DNA from 2 places in the Diaphorobacter sp. LI3 genome. Region 2 is predicted to be linked to the other one. Evidence: riboswitches for the same ligand, from Rfam matches in the RefSeq annotation. Region 2 holds a riboswitch; the other holds the start of a gene.
What was found. Region 2 has a riboswitch for glycine ahead of MRB47_RS03120 (D-amino acid dehydrogenase). Riboswitches for the same ligand answer to the same signal wherever they lie in the genome.

Region 1: another riboswitch for glycine. It lies ahead of gcvT (glycine cleavage system aminomethyltransferase GcvT); the one in region 2 lies ahead of MRB47_RS03120 (D-amino acid dehydrogenase).

The regions. Positions count from the first base shown of each region.
Region 1 covers NZ_CP094346.1:2,205,490-2,216,413, reverse strand. The annotation lists gene MRB47_RS10260 (ABC transporter substrate-binding protein) at 1-500, shown strand, start outside; gene MRB47_RS10255 (ABC transporter permease) at 606-1,493, shown strand; gene MRB47_RS10250 (ABC transporter ATP-binding protein) at 1,510-2,304, shown strand; gene MRB47_RS10245 (helix-turn-helix transcriptional regulator) at 2,395-3,408, opposite strand; gene MRB47_RS10240 (TonB-dependent receptor domain-containing protein) at 3,522-5,528, shown strand; gene MRB47_RS10235 (Lrp/AsnC family transcriptional regulator) at 5,551-6,009, opposite strand; gene MRB47_RS10230 (TRAP transporter substrate-binding protein) at 6,304-7,275, shown strand; gene MRB47_RS10225 (TRAP transporter small permease) at 7,353-7,847, shown strand; gene MRB47_RS10220 (TRAP transporter large permease) at 7,930-9,207, shown strand; glycine riboswitch at 9,214-9,306, shown strand; glycine riboswitch at 9,326-9,440, shown strand; gene gcvT (glycine cleavage system aminomethyltransferase GcvT) at 9,485-10,615, shown strand; gene gcvH (glycine cleavage system protein GcvH) at 10,719-10,924, shown strand, end outside.
Region 2 covers NZ_CP094346.1:663,325-674,248, forward strand. The annotation lists gene MRB47_RS03110 (PhaM family polyhydroxyalkanoate granule multifunctional regulatory protein) at 1-719, shown strand, start outside; gene MRB47_RS03115 (FIST N-terminal domain-containing protein) at 760-2,025, shown strand; gene MRB47_RS03120 (D-amino acid dehydrogenase) at 2,097-3,407, opposite strand; glycine riboswitch at 3,501-3,612, opposite strand; gene MRB47_RS03125 (peroxidase-related enzyme) at 3,765-4,874, opposite strand; gene MRB47_RS03130 (NAD(P)-binding domain-containing protein) at 4,871-6,349, opposite strand; gene MRB47_RS03135 (Bug family tripartite tricarboxylate transporter substrate binding protein) at 6,382-7,368, opposite strand; gene MRB47_RS03140 (YXWGXW repeat-containing protein) at 7,535-7,951, opposite strand; gene MRB47_RS03145 (host attachment protein) at 8,313-8,750, shown strand; partial or broken gene MRB47_RS03150 (alcohol dehydrogenase catalytic domain-containing protein) at 8,776-9,129, shown strand; gene MRB47_RS03155 (helix-turn-helix domain-containing protein) at 9,235-9,978, opposite strand; gene MRB47_RS03160 (MFS transporter) at 10,113-10,924, shown strand, end outside.

The DNA.
Region 1 (10,924 bases), 1.5 Mb from region 2:
CCGGCGCCAAGCGCGTGGGCATCGTGTACAACCCGGGCGAGGCCAACTCCGTCGTCGTGGTCAAGGAACTCAAGCAACTGCTGCCCAAGATGGGCATGACGCTGGTGGAGGCTTCAGCCCCGCGCTCGGTGGACGTAAGCAGCGCCGCGCGCAGCCTGGTGGGCAAGGTGGACGTGATCTACACCAACACCGACAACAACGTCGTCTCGGCCTACGAGTCGCTGGTGAAGGTCGGCCAGGAGGCCAAGGTGCCGCTGGTGGCATCCGACACCGACAGCGTCAAGCGCGGCGCCATCGCCGCCCTGGGCATCAACTACCGCGACCTGGGCGAACAGACCGGCCGCATGGTGGTGCGCCTGCTCAAGGGCGAGAAGCCCGGCGACATCAAGCCTGAAGTCAGCACGAAGATGGAACTGTTCGTGAACCCCGGCGCCGCCGAGAAGCAGGGCGTGAAGCTCTCCGACGCGCTGGTGAAATCCGCCACGCAAGTGGTCCAGTAAACCTTCGCGCCACGGCCGGGCCGCCGCGGCAGCCCGGGCCACTGGCACCCCACGCAGGAGCCATGGCGCCATGGCTCCTGCTTTGTTTTCTATCCGCCACTGTCCATGTCACTCTTTTCCCTGCTGGGTGCCGTCGAGATCGGCCTGATCTTCAGCCTGGTCGCGCTGGGCGTCTTCATCTCGTTCCGGCTGCTGCGCTTTCCCGACCTGACGGTGGACGGCAGCTTCCCGCTGGGCGGCGCGGTCTGCGCCATCCTCATTTCCACCGGCCATAACCCCTATGTGGCCACGGTGGCCGCCACCGCGGCGGGGGCTGTTGCCGGCCTGGTCACGGGCTGGCTGAACGTGCGCCTGAAGATCATGGACCTGCTGGCGTCCATTTTGATGATGATCGCGCTGTATTCCATCAACCTGCGCATCATGGGCGGCCCCAACGTGCCGCTGATCAACGACGAGACGCTGTTCACCTTGCTGCAGCCGCCGGGCCTGGACGACTACTGGTCGCGCCCGATGATCCTGCTGGTGATCGTGATCGCGGCCAAGCTGTTCATGGACTGGTTCTTCGCCACCGAGCGCGGCCTGGCCATCCGAGCCACCGGCTCCAACGCGCGCATGGCCCGCGCGCAGGGCATCAACACCGGCGCCATGGTGCTGCTGGGCATGGCCGTATCCAACGCGCTGGTGGCACTGGCGGGCGCGCTGTTCGCGCAGACGCAGGGCGGCTCGGACATTTCCATGGGCATCGGCACCATCGTCATCGGCCTGGCCGCCGTGATCGTGGGCGAGAGCATCCTGCCCTCGCGCCGCCTGGTGCTGGCCACGCTGGCCGTGATCATCGGCGCCATCGTGTACCGCTTCTTCATCGCGCTGGCGCTCAACAGCGACTTCATCGGCCTGAAGGCGCAGGACCTCAACCTGGTGACCGCCGTGCTGGTCACCATCGCCCTCGTGATTCCGCAGCTCAAGCGCAAGCTGGCCGCACGCGGCCGCTGAAAGGAAGGCTCTCCCCATGCTGAGCGCACAAGACCTCTTCATCACCTTCAACCCCGGCACGCCCATCGAGACGCGCGCGCTGCGCGGCATGTCGCTGGACATCCCGGCGGGTCAGTTCGTCACCGTCATCGGCTCCAACGGGGCAGGCAAATCCACCTTCCTGAATGCCATCTCGGGCGACCTGTCGGTGGACACCGGCCGCATCGCCATCGACAACCAGGACGTGACGCGCCAGCCCGTGTGGGAGCGCGCCCGCCGCGTAGCGCGCGTGTTCCAGGACCCCATGGCCGGCACCTGCGAAGACCTCACCATCGAGGAGAACATGGCCCTGGCCCAGCAGCGCGGCACGCGTCGCGGCCTGCGCGGCGCCGTCAAGCAGTCTGAACGCGCCATGTTTCGCGAACGTCTGGCCACGCTGGGCCTGGGCCTGGAGAATCGCCTCACCGACCGCATCGGTCTGCTGTCGGGCGGCCAGCGCCAGGCCGTGAGCCTGCTCATGGCGGCATTGCAGCCCTCGCGCATCCTGCTGCTGGACGAGCACACCGCCGCGCTGGACCCACGCACGGCCGATTTCGTGCTGCAGCTCACGGCCCGCATCGTGGCCGAGAACCAGCTCACCACCATGATGGTCACGCACAGCATGCGCCAGGCGCTGGACGTAGGCCAGCGCACCGTCATGCTGCACCAGGGGCAGGTGGTGCTGGACGTCTCGGGCGACGAGCGCGCGCGTATGGACGTGCCCGACCTGCTGCAGATGTTCGAGAAGGTGCGCGGCGAGAAGCTGGCCGACGACGCGCTGCTGCTCGGCTGATGCTTCTCTATTAATAGCTGCTAGCGCTTTTCAGGAAAGCGCTAGAGGGCAATTTCGCTTCAAATACGGGAAGCGTGCGCCGCGCGGTAGTCAGCGCTTCGCGCGGAGATTTTTGGGCGAAAAGCCGTAGAGCCGGCGAAAGGCGGTGGAGAAATTCGCAGGGCTGCGGTAGCCCGCCAAGTCCGCCGCCTGCGCCACGGTGATGCCCTGTGCCGTGATGGCATCGGCCGCCCTGCGCAAGCGGCCTTCGCGCAAGTGTTCGAAGATGGGCTTGCCGAATGCCTGGCGGAACTGCGTTTGCAGGGTGCTGGCGTTGCAGCCCATGTGCCGCGCGATTGCGCCCATGGTGAGGGAGTCAGCGGCGCCGCTGTCGAGCCAGTCGCGCAGATGGCATGCCCTCTGGTACGCGGTTGGCCGCAATCCGGCTGCCTCGCATGCGGCGGCGGAATTGGCGGGCGCGACCCACTGCGCCAGCGCCTCGATGACCAGTTCGAGCGTCAGGCACTCCTGCTGCAGCCCCCTGAGCCGCCCGTACTGCACCTGGCCCTCTGCCAACAACTGCTCGGCAACGCACACCGCCCTGGGCGAAGGCGCCCACGCCGTCATGGTCAGGTGGGGCAGCGCATTCAGGTGGCCCAGCCCCGCCTTGTCCAGCCAGTGCGGCGCCAGCGTGAGAACCAGCATGCGCTCGCGCGACGGCGCGCGGCAGCGGTGCTCGTACGGCGCCGGCCCGCGCAGTGCCACCACCGCCGCCCGGGCACCCCCGCCTGGGGGCACCTCCACCGGCAGGACCAGGGGGCCGATGCGCAGCCTGCCGCCGCCCTGCAGCTTGAGCACGATCTTGATCCCGCTCTTGGTCAGCGGGAAGCGGCTGGTCAAGCCACGCAGGTACGCGATGTCCGTGCGGTGCAGGAAGAACCCGTCGCGCAGTTCGGCCAGGGACAGCGTGCCGTTGAACACGGAACCGCCGACGGCCTGCTCGGGCCCGCTCAAAGCCCCACCGTGCGCCAGACGGTCCAGCAGCAGGGCCGTCATTTCCCCCGCCTGGGGCTCGGCCTGCCGGCGATTCACGATCGAGGCAAAGGTTTTTGTCGCGGCAAACATATTCCCTGTCAGCGCAAAAGAAGAAGAACGGAGCTGTCCCGATACTACACGCCAGTTGATAACCATTCTCAATCTCAGCGGTCTCGCCACACCTACCAGGCGCTCCCTCTTCCATGTTCGTGAAACACCCTTGCCCCTACCCCTTGCTTCTGGCCCTGCCCGGCCTGTTCTCGGCCTCTCTCGCGCTGGCGCAGGAGCCCACACTCGCCACTGTCAGCGTGCAGGAAAAACTCGTGTCCGACGTAACCACCACCGTCACCAGCGAAGCTGTGCAGACCCACGCGGCGCGCAGCCTGGGTGAGATGCTGCGCGACGAGCCCGCCGTGTCGGTGGGTGGCGGTGCGGCCATCGCACAAAAACTCTACATCCGGGGCGTGGAGGATTCCATGCTCAACACCACGCTGGACGGCGCGGCGCAGAGCGGCCGGGCGTTCCACCACCAGTCCCGCCTGCTGATCGACCCGGAACTCATCCAGAGCGTGGAGATCGACCGCGGAGCCACACCCGCGAGTGCCGGGCCGGGGGCGCTGGCAGGCTCCATCCGCATGACCACCAAGGATGGCCGCCAGCTTCTGCGCGATGGCCAGACCTTTGGCGCCAGCGTGCGCGGCGGCGTAGCCTCCAATGACGGACACCGCTGGGATGCGGCGCTGTACGGCCTGGCGGGCGAGAGCGTGGACTTTCTGGTGTCCGCCAACCGTGACGACAACGGCGACTACAAGGCGGGCGACGGCACCCGGCAGACGCACAGCGGCTCCACGCAAAGCAGCGGTCTGGGTAAGCTCAACTGGCGCATCGCCCCCGGCCACCGCCTCACGATGGGCTATCAGGCCGTGCAGGACGAGGGTTCGCGCTACCTGCGCCCCAACTTCTGGCAGGGCCAGGGAAATTCGCTCATGCCCCAGAAGACCATGCGTGACACGCTCACCGTCACCTACCGCTATGACGGCACGCGCACCCTTCCGGCCGTGGAGTTAGGTCTGTTCTCCGACACGATGAAGGTCACGCGCACCACGACGGCCGCGCAGCCGCAGTTCAACAAGCCGCTGGGTTATCAGTTCGGCGAAGAGATCGCCTCCAGCGGGCTGAACCTGAAAGCCGCCACCCGCGTGGCGGACGCCACCGTGCGCTACGGACTGAACATCCATCGCTTCGAGATGAACGCCGTCCATGCCCGCCCGCCCGCCGCATCCACCAGCAACGGGCGCGAAGAAAGCAGCGTGAAGGGACTGTTCGCCGAAGGCAGCATCCCACTGGGCGACCAGTTCCTCCTGGGGGCGGGCGCGCGCTACGACTGGTACGGCTACACCGACAACCACGCGCAGCGTATCTCCAGCCGCGGCTTGAGCCCCAACATGTCTCTGACCTGGATGGCGACCGACGCGCTGAGCGTGCGCGCGTCCGCAGGCACCGCCCTGCGCGGCGCGGGACTCAAGGAGGCGTTCTATGTGGACAACACCCGCTGGCGGAACGACCCCGGACTGCAGCCAGAAAAGGCCCGCAACGTCGAGCTGGGCGTGAACTACAACGAGGGCCCGTGGAGCGCTAAAGCCACCGTGTTCCGCCAGCAGATCCGCAACTTCATCTCCACCACCACCGGCGCAACCTGGGCCGTGGCCAACGTAGGTACGATGAAGTCCTCAGGCTACGAGGTCGGTGTGGCATGGAATCGCAGCGTGTGGCGCAGCGGTCTTGCTGTGGCCAGCGCCAAGCCCCAGCTCAACGGCTACGACCTGGGCGACGAGGCCTACGGGCTGGGCGTGTCCACCGGCCGCAGTTGGAACCTGAACCTGGGCTACCGCATCCCCACGTGGAACCTGGACCTGGAATGGTTTGGGCGCTTCGTGGAATCCAAGACCTCGACCGAATATCTGATTTCCGAAAGCCGCACCGCCACCAAGCACAAGCCCGGCTTTGGCGTGCACGACGTCTACGTCAACTGGCTGCCCTACGGCAACGACCGCTTGCGCGTGACCTTCGGCGCGCGCAACCTGCTCAACAAGTTCTACTACGACCAGGGTAGCTACGCCTACTACGTGAGTACCGCTGGCGCCATCAGTGGCCGGGGCTTCGCCGAGCCGGGCCGCAACGTACGCCTGGACGTGACGTGGAAGTTCTGACGGCCAATCGCCGCGAGAAGTGTTAACCCGGGAACAGGGGCAGGTCCGCCTTCTTGAGCGTGCGCAACACGAAGCTCGAGCGGCTGTGGCGTATACCCTTGATCCTGTAAAGCTTCTCGCGCAGCAGGCGCTCGTAGTCGCGCGTGTCTTTGACCACCACGCGCAGCAGGTAATCGTAGTCGCCAGAGACCAGGTGCGCCTCCACCACTTCCGGGATACTGGCAAGCATCTCGCCGAACTTTTCCAGCGTGTTGTCCGAATGGCTGTCCAGCGTCACCTGCACCAGCACCGTGTCGCCCAGGTCCAGCGCCAGCGGGTTCAGGCGCACGGTATAGCCTTCGATCACGCCGGCCTCCTCCATCTTCTTGATGCGGCCCCAGCACGGCGAGGGGCTCAGGCCGACGGCGGCGCCGATCTCTTGCAGGCTGGCGCGTGCATTGCCTTGCAGGACGGAGAGAATTTTTCTGTCTAGGCGATCCATGTGCTGCATTATTCGTGAAACCTAGATACTGCAGAAAATTTTTCTTCAATGTAGGTTTTTATAGAGAAATTCAGCAAATTCATCCACAACCCGCGGCGCATACTTCTTCTCCATCAAGGCGCTCTTACCGGGGCGCACGACATTGACGAGACCCCGCCTGGTTACCGCTGGGCGGGGACTTGGCAAGACGGGTCAGGACTGCCCTCCTCAAGTCCCCGCGCAAACCCCTATGACCTGCGTCATGTTGCATTGCCATAATTTTTCGGCAGCACCCGCAGATTCACAGGAGACAACATGCAGCTGACCAAACTTGCGCTGGGCCTGGGCTTGGCACTGGGCATGGCCGCAACGGCCTTGGCACAAACCACAATGCGCATCAGCATCTCGACGGCGCAGAACTCCCACCAGGGCGTCGCCATCGACACGTTTGCCAAGGAGGTCGAAAAGCGCACAGGCGGGCGCTACAAGGTGCAGACCTTCTACAACGGCGCGCTGGGCGGCGAGCGCGAATCTATCGAGGCGGTGCAGCTGGGCACGCAGGAGTTGGCCTTCAGCTCCACCGGTCCGGTGCCCAACTTCGTGCCCGAGACCAAGATCCTGGACGTGCCCTTCCTGTTCCGTGACAAGGCCCACGCCCGCGCCGTGCTCGACGGCCCGATCGGCCAGGACCTGCTGACCAAGTTCGATGCCAAGGGCTTCAAGGCGCTGGCCTGGGCGGAGAATGGCTTTCGCCACATGACCAACAGCAAGCGCGACGTGAAGACGCCCGAGGATCTGAAGGGCCTGAAGATGCGCACCATGGAGAACCCGGTGCACATCGCCGCGTACAAGGGTTTCGGCATCATCACCACGCCCATGGCCTTCCCCGAAGTGTTCACCGCCCTGCAACAAGGCACGGTGGACGGCCAGGAAAACCCCCTGCCCGTCATCATCTCGGCCAAGTTCGACCAGGTGCAAAAGCACCTCTCGCTCACCGGCCACGTCTACTCGCCCTGCATTTTCGTGATGAACAAGGGGGTGTTCGACAAGCTCTCCGCCGCCGACAAGCAGGCCTTCATCGACGCCGCCAAGGAAGGCACCAAGGCCAACCGCGCTCGCGTGGACGAGGACGACGCCAAGGGCGTGGCCGACCTGCGCGCCAAGGGCATGACGGTGATCGACGATCTGGACAAGTCCAAGTTTGTCGCCGCGCTCGCGCCCGTGAACGCGCAGTTCGAGAAAGAGTTCGGCAAGGCCAACCTCGACAAGATCCGCAACTACAAGTGACGCTCACTTTTCAGTAGCTGCTACCGCCCGTGGATCATGCGCCACGGGCGTTTTTATTCATATTTTCGTGAGTGCGCATGAAAACCTTCTTCCTCTCCTGCGAGCGCTGGAGCACCGCCGTCGCCATGTGGGGCGCCTGCGCCATGCTGGCGCTGGCCTCGGCGCTCGGCATGTTCCAGATCCTGATGCGTTTCGTTTTCGAAGAGCCGGCCGAGTGGACCGAGGTGCTGATCCGCTTCAGCCTGATCTGGATGGTGTTTCTGGCGATTCCCATGGCATTCCGGCAGGGCGCCATGGTCAGCGTCGACGTGCTCTACCGCTGGAGCCCGCGCCCGCTGCGCCGCGTGCTGGACTGGGTGGTGTGCCTGGCAGCGCTGGCGCTCATCGCCGTGATCATCTGGTGGGGGTGGGACTACGCGCGCCGCGGCGGCGTGCAGTCGATGGCAGGGCTGGAGTCGGTTTCCATGTTCTGGGCCTATCTGGCCATGCCCGTGGGTGGGCTGTTCAGCATCCTCGGCATCGTGGGCAATCTGATCGACCCGCAGCGCCATGAACTGGAGACTGCCCAATGAGCGCCGCGCAGAGCCGCCTCAAGCAAGCGAGCGGCCCCCTCGGCGGGCGGCGGGTACATGAAATGACGCGCGTGGGGGCCCTATGACCACGGTCATGATCTCCACCATGGTGCTGTGCTTCGCGCTCACCATCTCCGTGGCCGTCTCCATCGGGCTGGCCTCCATCCTGGGCATCCAGGTGGCGAACGCCAACATGCTGATCTCCGTGAAGGAGATGTTCGCCTCCATCAACAAGTTTCCGCTCGCAGCCATTCCGTTCTTCATCCTGGCGGGCAACCTCATGGAGACCGGCGGCATCTCGCGACGGCTCGTGGAGTTTGCCAAGAGCATCGTGGGCGGCGTGCAGGGTGGCTTGCCCATGACCTGCGTGCTCACCTGCATGATCTTCGCAGCTGTGTCGGGCTCGTCGGTGGCAACCACATTCGCCATCGGCGCCATCCTGATTCCCGCGCTCATCAAGCACGGTTATCCCACCAGCTACGCGGCCGCGCTGCAGGCCACCAGTGCCGAGCTGGGCGTGATCATCCCTCCGTCGATCCCCATGATCCTGTACGGCGTGGCGGCCGAGGTGTCGATTGGCGAGCTGTTCATCGCCGGCTTCGGCCCCGGCATCCTCATCAGCGGTGCGCTGATGTTGTTCGTCTGGGTGTATTGCAAGTACAAGGGCTGGGGCAAGCATGACGGCGATGGGCGCATGCCCTTCGGCCGCGCGCTGCTGCAGGCGGGCTGGGCACTGCTGATGCCAGTCATCATCCTGGGCGGCATCTACGGCGGCGTGTTCACGCCCACCGAGGCCTCTGCCGTGGCCGTGTTCTACGCGCTGGTGGTGGGCATGCTGATCTACCGCGAGATCCGCGTCGCGGACCTGTTCGCCATCCTGCGCAAGTCGGCCATCTCGTCGGCGGTGATCATGTTCATCATTGCCAATGCGGGCCTGTTTGCCTTCCTTATCACGCGCGCTGGCGTGCCGGACGCCATCGGCCGCTGGCTGCAGGAGGTGCTGCAGTCGCCCGCGCTGTTCCTGCTGGGCGTGAATGCCGCGCTGTTCGTGATCGGCATGTTCATCGAGACCAGCGCCGCCATCATCGTGCTGGCGCCGATCCTGGCGCCGGTGGCCCAGCACTTCGGCGTGGACCCGGTGCACTTCGGGCTGATCATGGTGGTGAACCTGGCGCTCGGCATGATCACGCCGCCCTTTGGCGTGAACCTGTTCGCGGCATGCACGGTGGCGCGCATCTCCCTGGATCGTATCGTCGCCCACCTGTTGCCGTTCGTGGGCGTGGTCCTGCTGTGCCTCCTGGTCATCACCTACGTGCCATCGCTTTCACTGGCCCTGCGTGATCTCGTGTACGCAAAATAGATAGAATCCGTCCCGTCAGGAGAGAGTCCGCGCCCCCCAGGGCCGGGCCGCCGAAGGCGCAGGCAGCAGCCGAACGCTCAGGCAAAAGGACTGGCGACACGCCCGCAGGGATGCGGGTGTTTCCCTTGCTGGAGAGAGGCCGCAGCAGCATGCGGCCCACCGAAGGAGCAAGCCCCGTGACATGCCATGCAGGCGGGGTGAATCTCTCAGGTAAAGCGGACAGCGGGGCAAATCGGCGATCGAGAGATCGCTCCACCATTTGCCTTCGCCCATTGCCATGTCCGCCATGTCCGACCTGCTCACCACTCCCCTCAACGCCCTGCACATCGAACTGGGCGCCCGCATGGTGCCCTTCGCCGGCTACTCCATGCCCGTGCAATACCCCTTGGGCCTGATGGCCGAGCACCACCACACGCGCACGGCGGCCGGCCTGTTTGACGTGTCGCACATGGGGCAGCTCAAGCTGGTCGGCCCTGACGCCGCAGCAGCATTCGAGACGCTGATGCCCGTGGACGTGGTCGACCTGCCCGTGGGCAAGCAGCGCTACGGCCTGCTCCTCAATGACGAGGGCGGCATCATCGACGACCTCATGTTCTTCCGCATGGCGCAGGACGAGCTCTTCGTGATCGTCAACGGCGCCTGCAAGGTGGGCGACATTGCCCACATCCAGGAGCGCATCGGCCAACGCTGCCAGGTGATTCCCCTGCCCGACCAGGCCCTGCTCGCGCTGCAGGGCCCACAGGCGGCTGCGGTGCTCGCGCGTCTGGCCCCAGGCGTGGACAAACTGGTGTTCATGACCGGCGGGCATTTCGACATCGCCGGGGCGCAGTGCTTCGTGACGCGCAGCGGCTACACCGGAGAGGACGGCTTCGAGATCTCGGTGCCCGTCGCGCAGGCCGAGGCCTTGGCGCGCACGCTGCTGGCCCAGCCCGAGGTCAAGCCCATCGGCCTGGGTGCACGCAACTCGCTGCGCCTGGAAGCCGGCTTGTGCCTGTATGGCAACGACATCGACACCACCACCACCCCGTCCGAAGCCGGCCTGAACTGGGCCATCCAGAAGGTGCGCCGTACAGGCGGCGCGCGCGCTGGCGGTTTTCCCGGTGCCGACAAGGTGCTGGCCCAGATCGACAACCCGGCCACTCTCACGCGCAAGCGCGTGGGCCTGGTGGCGCTGGAGCGCGTGCCCGTGCGTGAGCACACCGAGTTGCAAAACGAGTCGGGCGAGCGCATCGGCGAAGTCACCAGCGGCCTGCTGGCCCCCACTGCCGACAAGCCCATCGCCCTGGCCTACGTGACGCCTGCCTATGCTGCCGCAGGCGCGCGCATGAACGCCATGGTGCGCGGCAAGGCCGTGCCCATGGAAGTGGCTGCCACGCCCTTTGTTCCCACACGCTACTACCGCGGCTGAATTCACCGCAGCGAACTATCACCGCGCCCAGGTCAGCCCGGCTACAGTGCGGGCTGACCACTCTCATACCCTTTCCTTCCACCTCTTCTTCCCGGAGCCCCTCATGAGCATCCAGTTTTCCAAAGACCATGAATGGATCAACGCAGCCGACCCGGCCGCGGCCGTCGTCGGCATCACCGTCCACGCGCAGGATGCGTTGGGCGACGTGGTGTTCGTGGACCTGCCCGCGGTGGGCACCACCTTTGCCCAGGGCGACGTGGCCGGCGTGGTCGAGTCCGTCAAGGCCGCTGCCGATGTCTACATGCCCGT
Region 2 (10,924 bases):
AGAACGCGCGCGCCCTGGCCGCCACCGTGCAGGCGCTGGAGGTGCAGAAGATGACGCTGGCCACGCTGCAGGATATGAACGTGGCGATGGGCGACCTGGCCGCGAGCTTCGGCGCCGCCGCAGGCCAGGACAAGGAGCGGCCCGCCGCACGAGCCGCCGAGCCACCGTCCGCGTTCCCGTTCACTTCTCCACCCACACCTGCACCTGCACCTGCACCTGCACCGGAGGCGCCGTCCCCGGCCAATGACGCTTCGGCGGCGCGCAGCGCGCGAACACCACCGGACGATGAGGCCGCGCCCGAGCAGACCAAGCGCGCGGCCGACCCGATGCAATGGTGGGGTGCGCTGACCAGCCAGTTCCAGCAGATCGCGGCGCATGCCCTGCGGGATGCGGGCACGCACCAGGCGGCCTTCGACGCCACGCGCGAGATGGCCGGCGGCGCACTCAAGACCGCTTCCAGCATGGCGGCGCAGATGGCCGCGCAGGGCATGCACGGCATGCGCGCGGCGGCGCAGGCCGCCGGTGCGGCGCCTGCGGCAACGCCCGCCCCTGCCGCCGGCAAGCCTTCCACAAAGGCGGCCGCCCGGCCGGCGACCCAACCGGGCTGCAAGGCCAACGACAAGGCCAACGACAAGGCACGTCCGGCCGCCAAGCGTGCCCCCGCACCATCACCCACCCAAAAGGCTGCCGCGTCCCGCACGCGGCGGCCGGCAGGCTGAGCTGCGCGGCGGCGCCTGTACCCCACCGCAGGGCTGACACATGAGACTCTTTCCCAACGCACACGCCACCCATCCGCAGTGGCACATGGCCGCGGTGCTGGTGCTGGCGCAACTGCGGGCGCAGATGGCGCTGCCCCAGTACGCCAGTGCACCCACGCTGGGGCTGCTCTACATCACCGACCACTACGCGGACGATGCCGCGGCCCTGCTGGACCTGCTGCGGCGCGAACTGCCGACGGTCACCGACTGGGCAGGCGCGGTCGGCGTGGGCGTGGCGGGCAACAACGTCGAATATTTCGATGAACCCGCGCTCTCGCTGATGCTGTGCGACCTGCCGCGCGCGCACTACCGCGTGTTCTCGGGCGTGGCGCCGCTGGCGCACGGCGATGCGGCCGGGGTGGGCTTTGCGGCCCACACGGCGCTGGTGCATGCGGACGGGCAGACACCCGAACTGGCGGACCTGGTGGCCGAGATGGCGGGCCGCACCAGCAGCGGCTACCTGTTTGGCGGCGTGGTGGCCAGCCGCGGGGCGCAGGTGCAACTGGCGCTGCCCGCCGGCGGCGAGGGCGACGGCGTGCTGCACGGCGGCCTGTCGGGCGTGGCCTTTGATGCGCAGGTGGAACTGGTCTCGCGCGTCACGCAGGGCTGCCAGCCCATCGGCGCGCAGGCGGCCATCACCGCCGCGCAGGACAACGTGGTGCTGGAGCTGGACGGCGAGCCCGCGCTGGACGTGCTGCTGGACACGCTAGGGGTGACGCTGCAGGGCGACGCCCAGGCCGCCCTGCGCGCCGTGCGCGCCACGCTGGCAGGGCTGGAGGACGCGGACGCACCGCAGCGCCAGCGCACGGGCCATTTCGGCGCCGACACGCGCGTGCGCCACATCGTCGGGCTGGACGCGACGCGCAGCGGCGTGGCGCTGGGTGACCATGTCGAGGTGGGCATGCGCCTGGCCTTCTGCCAGCGCAACGTCGGCGCGGCCCGTGCCGACCTGATGCGCATCTGCGCCGAGATCCGTGAGGAGCTGTCGCCCCAACTCGAAGAGGCGCAGGCGCTGCCCGCCGCAGGCAGCGCGCCGCATGCCGAGCCGGCGGGCGGCCGGCGCATTTGCGGTGCGCTGTATGTGAGTTGTTCGGGCCGCGGCGGGCCGCACTTCGGTGGGCCCAGCGCCGAGCTGCAGATCGTGCGCCATGCGCTGGGCGACGTGCCCCTGGCGGGCTTCTTCGCCGGCGGCGAAATCGCCGCGCACCGGCTCTATGGCTACACGGGCGTGCTGACGGTGTTCGTCGCGCCGGACGGGGCTTTATAAGCCTTTTTGGCCTCTAGCGCCCGTCCATCAAGCGCGAACAGCTATGCAATGCATAGCGCCGTGGCGCTTGCTCAAACGCCGATGACGGCGGGGCGGGGCGCCGCAGCAGGGCGCGGCAGGCCGCAGAACGCGAAGTCCAGCTCCGGCTCCAGCCCGCTCACGATGCGCGCGATGGACTTGCCCGAGCCGCAGGCGTGGGTCCAGCCCAGCGTTCCGTGGCCGGTGTTCAGGAACAGGTTGCCGTAGCGCGTCTTGCCGATCAGCGGCACGTTGCTCGGCGTGGCGGGGCGCAGGCCGCTCCAGAACTGCGCCTGGCTCGCATCGCCCGCGCCGGGAAAGAGCTGCTCCACGCGCCGCACGATGGCTTCGCAGCGCACGGCGTTCAGTGCGCGCTCGTAGCCGTTGAGCTCGGCCGTCCCCGCGATGCGCAGCCGGTCGCCCTGCGCGCTGGTGTAGCGCGAGAAGACCAGCTTGTACTCATCGTCCGTCAAGCTCACCTGGTAGGCGGCGGCCGCGTCGCGCACCGGCAGCGTCACCGAATAGCCCTTGGCCGGGTAGATCGGCAGGCGCAGGCCCAGGGGCTGGGCCAGCAGCGGGCTGAATGCGCCCAGCGCCAGCACGTAGGCGTCGCCGCGCACGCGCTCGTAGCCGCCGGCCTCGTTGGTGATCTCCACATGGTCGATGGCGCCGCCCGCCGGGTGCAGCGCGGTGATGTGGCAGCCCAGGCGGAATTGCACGCCCGCGGCCTGGGCCACGCCGGCCAGCGCGCGCGTGAACAGGTGGGCGTCGCCGGACTCGTCCTCCGCCGTGTAGGTGGCGCCCGCCAGCTGCGGGCGGACGTGGGCCAGGGCTGGCTCGATGCGCACGGCCTCGTCTGCGTCCACCACGCGGCGGTGGCAGCCCAGCGCACGCATCTGCTCGGCGGGCGCTAGCGCGGCGTCGAACTCCTGGGTGCTGGTGTAGAAGTGCAGGATGCCCTGCGTGCGCTGGTCGTACTGCAGGCCCGTGTCGGCGCGCAGCTGCTGCAGCGTGCTGCGGCTGTAGCTGCCCAGGCTCACGATCTGCTCGATGTTGTGGCGCGTGCGCGCGGGCGTGCATTCGCGCAGGAATTGCAGGCCCCAAAGCCACTGGCGCATGTCCGCGCGCAAGCGAAACAAGAGCGGCGCATCCTCTTTGCCCAGCCACTGCAGCACCTTGAGCGGCGCGCCGGGGTTGGCCCAGGGCTCGGCGTGGCTGACCGAGATCTGGCCGCCGTTGGCGAAGCTGGTTTCCGCGCCGGGCCAAGCCTGCCGGTCGATGACGGTGACCTCGTGGCCGAGTTGCTGGAGGAAGTACGCAGAGGTGGTGCCGACGACGCCGGCGCCCAGAACGATCACGCGCATTGTTTACAAGCCTTTTTCAAGGTTTGCGCAGGCAGGGCGCGCGCGAGCAGCTATTGAATGAATAGCGAACAGCGGGCGCGACATGGCCTGGCTGCCGCTCCCCCTGTCCTTGGTACCTGAGAGATTCATGCCGCGCGGGACCGTGCGCGGCACTTGCTCCTTCGGTGCGCCACGGCGGGCGTGGCGGCTCTCCAGACGGCTGTGTGGGTGTGCAGTACGGAACCTGAGCGTGTATGGGAGTTTGCGCCTTCGGTGAAACGGCACATGGCCGTTTGCTCTCCTGCGCCAGCCATCGTAGCGGCCCGGGCGCGGCGGCCCCAGCGGGCTAACCCTCAGGACGCAGCGCTGGGCGCATGCTCAGGGGTAGACCGCTTCGCCCAGGTTGAGCATGAGGCGGTTGGCCCAGGCGAACAGCGAGGCGGCGTGCACCGTGTCCAGGATTTCCAGGTCGCTCAGGCCCGCGGCGCGCAGCGGCGCGAGGTGCTGCGGCCCGAATGCACCGGGCGCGCGCGTGAGCGCGGCGCTGGCCTGCGCCAGCGCGCGTTCGCGGGCGTTGGTGCCGGCGCTGTCGGGGTCGGTGAAGATCTGCGCGATCACGTCGTTGCGCTTGGCCAGTTGCTCGAAGCGCTGCGCATGCACCGACGCGCAGTACACGCAGCCGTTGATGCGCGAGACCACGGTGGTGGCCACCTCGCGCTCGGCGCGCGGCAGGCCGCCAGGCGCATACATGATGGCGTTGAACGCCTCCGAGCGCTCGGCGAGCACGCGGGGCTGGTGCGCCAGCACGAGGTAGAAGTCCGACGTGCGTGCCTTGGGGTGGCTTGCGTCCAGCACGGCGTTCTGCTCGGCGCTGGCGGTGGCGGGGTCCACCACGGGCAGCCAGGCCTTCCAGTCCAGCGTCTCGCTGGTGTAGCCGGCCAGGCGCAGCGGCTCGCCGGGCGGGGGCAGGTTGGCAGGGTGCACGAAGGGCGCGTCCGGCGTGGTGGGAGCGACCGCCGTGGCTGCGGTGCCCGCGGGGCCGAGGGCGGCCAGCGCCGCCACGCCGGCCACCAACCGCGCCTGGTAGGCCACGAAGCCGATGAGTTGCGCGAGCAGCACCACGTCCGGCGTGGCGAGGCCCGCCTGGGGCAGGGCGAGCAGGGCCGCGCGGTCGGCCGCAGCGGGCTGCGTGGCCAGCAGCTGCGTGAAATGCGTGATGGCTTGCCAGCGGGCATCCGCCGCGGGGGCGGGCAGGCCGGCCAGGCGCGCGCCGTAATAGTCGGCCAGCGTTGCCACGCCGCTGGCGGCCGCCACGGCCTGGGCCACGGACAGGCGCTCGGCCAGCGCCAGGCCCCCGGGCAGTGCTGGCGCGAGCAGCAGGTCTTCGCAGGCCTGGGTGGCGGTGATGGCCTTGGCGCGCTGTTGGCGCGCGGCCTGGGCATGGGGGGCATGGCCCAGGCGGGCGAGTTGGTCGATGGTGTCGGTCATGGCGAAGGCAGGATGCGTTGGGAGGTGTCGGCGGGCGTCCATTCGTCGCCCAGCAGTTCCGGCTCGGCATAGGCCTGCAGCGCGGCGAAGTGGTGCTCCACGTCCTCGCGGTACAGCAGGCCGGCGATGCCGCTGGCCAGGCGCCGTGCACCGTCGCTGATGGCGGGAATGTCGCCCGACACCGTGCCGTGCGACAGCGCCGCCGGGTAGCAGAAGCAGTGGATGCGGTCCAGGCCGGGGCAGGCGCCGGCGGCTTTCTCGCGGAATTCGAACACCGGGCCGAGGTCGGGCGAGTCGGACAGTTCGCGGTCTTCATCGCCGGCGGGCGGCTGGTAGCGCTCGCCCCAGGTGCGCACATGGCGCGCAAACGGCGCGAATTCGGGCTTTTGTGCCCAGTCGATCACGAAGCCCGTGGCGAGAACCAGGAAGTCGAATGCGAACGTACCCTTGGCCGTCGCCACGTGCAGCGCGTGGCCCACCTGCGTAACGCCCTGCACCGCGCAACCGAAGTGGAAGAAGGCGTTGGCGTGGCCGGACACGCGCAGCGTGCTGCCGTGCGGCGGCGGCACCTGCTGCACGTTGATGTAATGGCGGATGCGCCACTTCCATGCGTCGGGCAGGTCGTGGTGCCCTTGCGTGAGGCCGGGCACGCCCGAGCCCTTGGACTTGTTCACCGTGGGCATCACCGCGCGGCGCGCGATCAGGTCCACGCTGGCGGCGCCGCATTCCAGCGCCGTGCCGGCGCTGTCCATCGCGGACGAGCCCATGCCGATCACGCCCACGCGCTTGCCCTTGAGCGTGGCGTAGTCCAGCACGTCGGACGAATGCGCCCACAGGCCACCCTGTGCGGCGTGGGCCACGCCCCGCATGAAGGCAGGGACCTGCGGGCCGCCCAGGCCGTCGCGGCCCGTGGCCAGCACCACGCGGCGCGCCAGCCAGGTGGCGTGGCCGGTGGGGGCCTGCACGTCCACCGCCACCAGGCCGTCGGCGCGTGGGTGCACGGCAGTGACGGTGTGTTCATTGCGCACGTCGGCCTGCGTCACGCGGCGGTACCAGCGCAGGTAGTCCATCCACTGCAGGCGCGGGATCTTGTCGAGCGCGGCCCAGGCCTCGCGGCCCCACTGGGCCTCGAACCAGGCGCGGAAGGTGAGCGAGGGCACGCCGAGCGCGGGGCCGGTGAGCTCCTTGGGCGAGCGCAGCGTGTCCATGCGCGCCGTGGTGGCCCAGGGGCCCTCGTAGTCGGCGGGCGCGCGGTCCAGCAGCACGGCGGCAATGCCCTGCTGCGCCAGCGCCATGCTGGCCGCCAGGCCTGCCTGGCCGGCGCCGATGATGAGCACGTCGGTGACGGGCTGCCCTTCATGGGTGCGTGGAGGCAGCCATGCGCGGGCACGCCAGTTGAGGGTGAGCAGGTCGTGCCGCAGGCGGTCTTCGAGGGCGGCCAGGCCGGCCACCCCCAGGGGAAGCGAAAAAGACATGGAGGATGTCGAAGAAAGCGTGGAGGGCGAAATCAGTCGATGCTGATTTTGGCGTCCTTCACCACCTGCGCCCACTTCGCGCGGTCCTTGTGGACCGTCTGGCGGAACTGCTCGGGCGTTTCGATGCGCACCGTGTTGCCCTGCGACTCGAAGCGCTGGCGCACGTCGGGCTGCTCCAGCACCTCGCGCAAGGCGGTGTTCAGCTTCTGGACCACGGCCGGGTCGGTGCCCTTGGGGGCGAAGATGCCGAACCAGATCGAGCTGTCAAAGCCCTTGGTGCCGGGCAGGCCGCTGGCGCCGATGGGCGGCACCTCCTTCACGGCCGCCACGGGCTTGGCCGTGGTCACCCCCAGCAGGCGCACCTTCCCGGTCTTGTAGTGCGGCAGCACGGTCTGCACCTGGTTCATGATGCAGCAGGTCTCTCCGCGCAGCACCGAGGTGATGGCCTCGGGCCCGCCCTTGTAGGGCACGTGCACCATGTTCAGGCCCAGGCGCGCATTCAGCTCGGCAAAGGCCATGTGCGTGCCCGTGCCGTTGCCGGTGGATGCGAAGTTGTACTTGCCCGGGTTGGCGCGCACGGCCTCGACGAACTCCTTGAGGTTCTTGGCGTCGATCACCGCGGGGTTGATGGTGAGCACGTTGGACACGTCGATCAGCGGGGCGACGGGCACGAAGTCGGCCTCCACGTCGAACGGCAGGTTCTTGTAGAGCGCTGCATTGCTGCCGTGCGTGGCGGCCGTGCCGAAGGCCAGGGTGTAGCCGTCGGCCTTGGCGCGGGCCACGTACTCACTGGCGATGTTGCCGGCCGCGCCGGACTTGTAGTCGATCACCACGGGCTGGCCGAGTTTCTGGCCCAGCGGCTCCTGCACCGCGCGCGCCACCACGTCCACGCCCGATCCGGCCGGAAAGCCCATGATCAGGGTGACGGGCTGCTTGGGCCAGTCCGTGGCCTGGGCGAGGGCGGATGTGACGGTCAGCAGCGTGGCCAGGGCGGCGGTGGCGTGGCGCAGGAGGGGCATGGCGAATTTCCTTGTGATGGGTCAGTGCAAGGCGGCGCCCTATCGTGTAGGCACAGCCGAAACACGCCCATTGTGGAGAAATTCACATGCGCACGCGCTATATGCATATGGACGGCCCGTCGCCGTCCCGGGCCATGCTGCGCGCGGACGACCGGCGCTCGGCCGTTCATCTCCGGTAGGGGTTGTCGGGCCGGCGGTCGTGGCGGTTGGGCACGCCGTCGCCATCGCGGTCCCAGCCGCCGCGCACGAAGCGCCATTGGTCACTGCGCTGCACCCAACGCGGCTGGCGGTAATGGTGGCCGTGGCGCACCTGCATCCACTGGCCGGGCACCCACACATGGCGGTGGCCGCGCCATTCCCAGTGGCCCTGCGACCAGACCATGCCGCGGCGCGGTGCAGGCACGCGCTCGTAGCGTGGAGGCGGTGGCGCGTGGTATTGCACCGCATAGGCGGGCGGTGCCGAGTAGTGGGGCGTGCCGGCCTGGATCACGACGGTGGCGTTGGTGGCCGCATGCGCGGCGCCTGCCAATGACAGCAGGGCGACGAGGCTGCCGGCTGCGGCAAGGGTGGTGGTGCGGACCATGGCGTTCTCCTGTGTTGTGGGATGCGGCGCGGGGCGCTGCGGGAGACTCCATGCTGCGGGCCGCATGTCAACGTTTCGGCCGCGTTGTTGCATCCCCGGCAAAGGTTTGTGAGCAGGTGTGACGGCGGCCTTTCGGCGGGCAGGACTCAGGTGCTGGTAGGGCTGAAGCCCTTGTCAGAGAAGCGCCACAAGCTCCTTTTTCAATAGTGAGAGAGGCGCGACCAGTGCGCGGCGAGGCGCCGCGGTGCTTGGCGCACCGCCCGCCACGCCACGATTGCTTGCATGTACCGTGGGATTGACCCCTCTGGGGCCGCCCCCCAAGATCAAACACCGCACACGGCTTGGAGAACTGGGGGCTTGCATGGACACACCCAACTGGGCCCTGGTGGCCAATGGCTCGATGGCGCGCCTGCTGGAGCTTGACCCTGCGGCAGCCACGCACTGGACGGAAAGGCAATGCCTGATGCATCCGGCCACCCGCCTGCATGGCAGTGCGGCGGGGCATGAGCCGCCCGGACATTCGATCGCAGGACGCAGCGGTCTGGCACCGCGCAGCGAGGCCGCCGCGCAGGAGCGGCGCACCTTCGCGCGCGAGGTGGCCCACGCGCTGCGCGAGGCCGTGGGCACGGCCGAGCGCAGCCGCGTGGCCGTGTTCGCGTCCAACCCCTTCCTCGGCGAGCTGATGGAACAGCTGGATGGTGTCACCCATCAGCGGCTGGTGGCCAGCCATGCACAGGATCTGACGCACCTGAGCTTGCAGGAGTTGGCGCGGCACTTGCAGGCAGAACGCGGCGGCTGACACGGCCCCGGTGTGAGGACCGACCATGCGCGCCATGGTGCTGGACGGACCCGGCCAGCCGCTGCGGCTGGCGGAGTTGCCGTGCCCCGTCCCGCAGGCAGGCCAGTTGCTGCTGGCGGTGCAAGCCTGCGGCGTGTGCCGCACGGACCTCCATCTGCGTGACGGCGAGCTGCCGGATGCGGTGTGGCCCCTCGTGCCGGGGCATGAGATCGTGGCCCGTGTCGCCGGCCTGGGGCCGGGCGTGCGGGGCTGGCGGCAGGGACAGCGGGTAGGCGTTCCTTGGCTGGGGTGGACCTGTGGGCACTGCCGGTTCTGCACCAGTGGGCGCGAGAACCTGTGCGTGCAGGCGTGTGGGGGCGACGGATGGTCCAGTGTGGGCGCCGCGAAGGGGGAAGTCAATGGCAGGCGGACTGCGTCGGGTTTTGGGTGTTTTAAGGCGCTGGCACCCGTCCATCAAGCGCCATAAGCTATTAATATAGGAGCATCACGGCCTTGCGGTGCGGCGCATCTGGGCAAAGGCCTCGAACTCCCAGCTGCGCATGGCCAGCAGCAGGGTGTAGCCCTCGCGCTCACGCTCGGGCAGGCGCTGGTCGGCCAGGTGCTGCTGCGCAAAATCCTGCGCCACGCGCTGCAGCCGCTCGGTGAAAGCGGGCGCCAGGCTGCGTGCGATGGAGCCGTGCACCAGCAGCACGCCCTCGCCCGGCGCGTCGAAGCCGCCGTTGAAGTAGTCCAGCAGTGCATGGTCGCGGAAGTAGTGCATCACCGGCCCGTGCGGGCGCCAGCGGAAGGTCTTGGCAAGCTTCAGGCGGTAGCGGTTGAGCGGGCGCAACTCGATGATGCCGATGCGGTCGAGCTGCGCCAGGTACTGGATGCCCTCGGCCTCGCTCAGCCGGTAGGTGGTGGTGATCTGCTCCAGGGTCCACTGGCTCAGCACGCAGATCGCCATCAGCAGCAGCTTCTTGTCGGCCACCACGGCCTTTTCCTGCTCCTGCGTCAGCTCGCTCAGCAGCGGCTGGCTGTCGGCCACGCGCCGCGCCAGGTCGGCAAAGTCCAGCCGCAGCACGCGGCAGATGGCGTCGATGCGCGACAGCGGCATGTCGCCCTTGGCCAGCATGCGCTTGACGCTGGACTCGGCCATGCCCAGCGCCTGCGCCAGGCCGGCATAGGTCATCTGGGCGGACTTGAGTTCCTTCTTCAGGGCGATGACGAGGTCGGCGGTGGTGCTCATGGGGTGCTGGAGGTGAAAAGTATCGAATGGCGATACCCTAAGTGTGATCCAAGCCACCAAGGCCCACAAGCGGCTGGCCTGTGCGGGCTTTGTGCGCACAATGCGCGGCACCTTCACACCCCAGCACACCGCATATGAGCGCGCAGCACCCCGTGACCTTGTCGCCCACCGCCCAGCCTGCCGAGGCGGCGGCGCACCCCAACCAGTTCGCGCTGCTGCGTCAGCGCCGCTTCGCGCCGTTCTTCTGGACGCAGTTCGCCGGCGCGGCCAACGACAACCTGTTCAAGTTCGCCTTCACGGTGATGGTGACCTACCAGCTCAGCGTGTCGTGGATGCCGCCGGCGCTGGCGGGACTGGTGATCGGCGCGCTGTTCATCCTGCCGTTCCTGCTGTTCTCGGCCACGGCGGGGCAGCTCACCGACAAATACGAGAAGACGCGCATCATCCGCTTCGTGAAGAACCTGGAGGTCGCCATCATGCTGGTGGCGGCCGCCGGCTTCATCGCGGGCAGCGCGGCCGTGCTGCTGGCCTGCGTGTTCCTCATGGGGCTGCATTCCACGCTGTTCGGGCCGGTGAAGTTCGCCTACCTGCCGCAGGCCTTGAGCGAGCGCGAGCTGACGGGCGGCAACGGCATGGTGGAGATGGGCACCTTCGTCGCCATCCTGCTGGGCAACGTCGCGGGCGGCCTGCTGGTGGCGCTGCCGGGCATCGGCCACACCACGGTGGCGTTGGCCTGTCTGGCGCTGGCTTTGCTGGGCCGCCTGGTGGCGCAGTTCATTCCGCCGGCCCCGGCCACCGACCCCAGCCTGACGGTGAACTGGAACCCGGTCAGCGAGACGTGGCGCAACCTGAAGCTGGCGCACGGCAACACCGTGGTGTTCCGCTCGCTGCTGGGCATCTCGTGGATGTGGTTCTTCGGCGCGGTGTTCCTGTCGCAGTTCCCCAG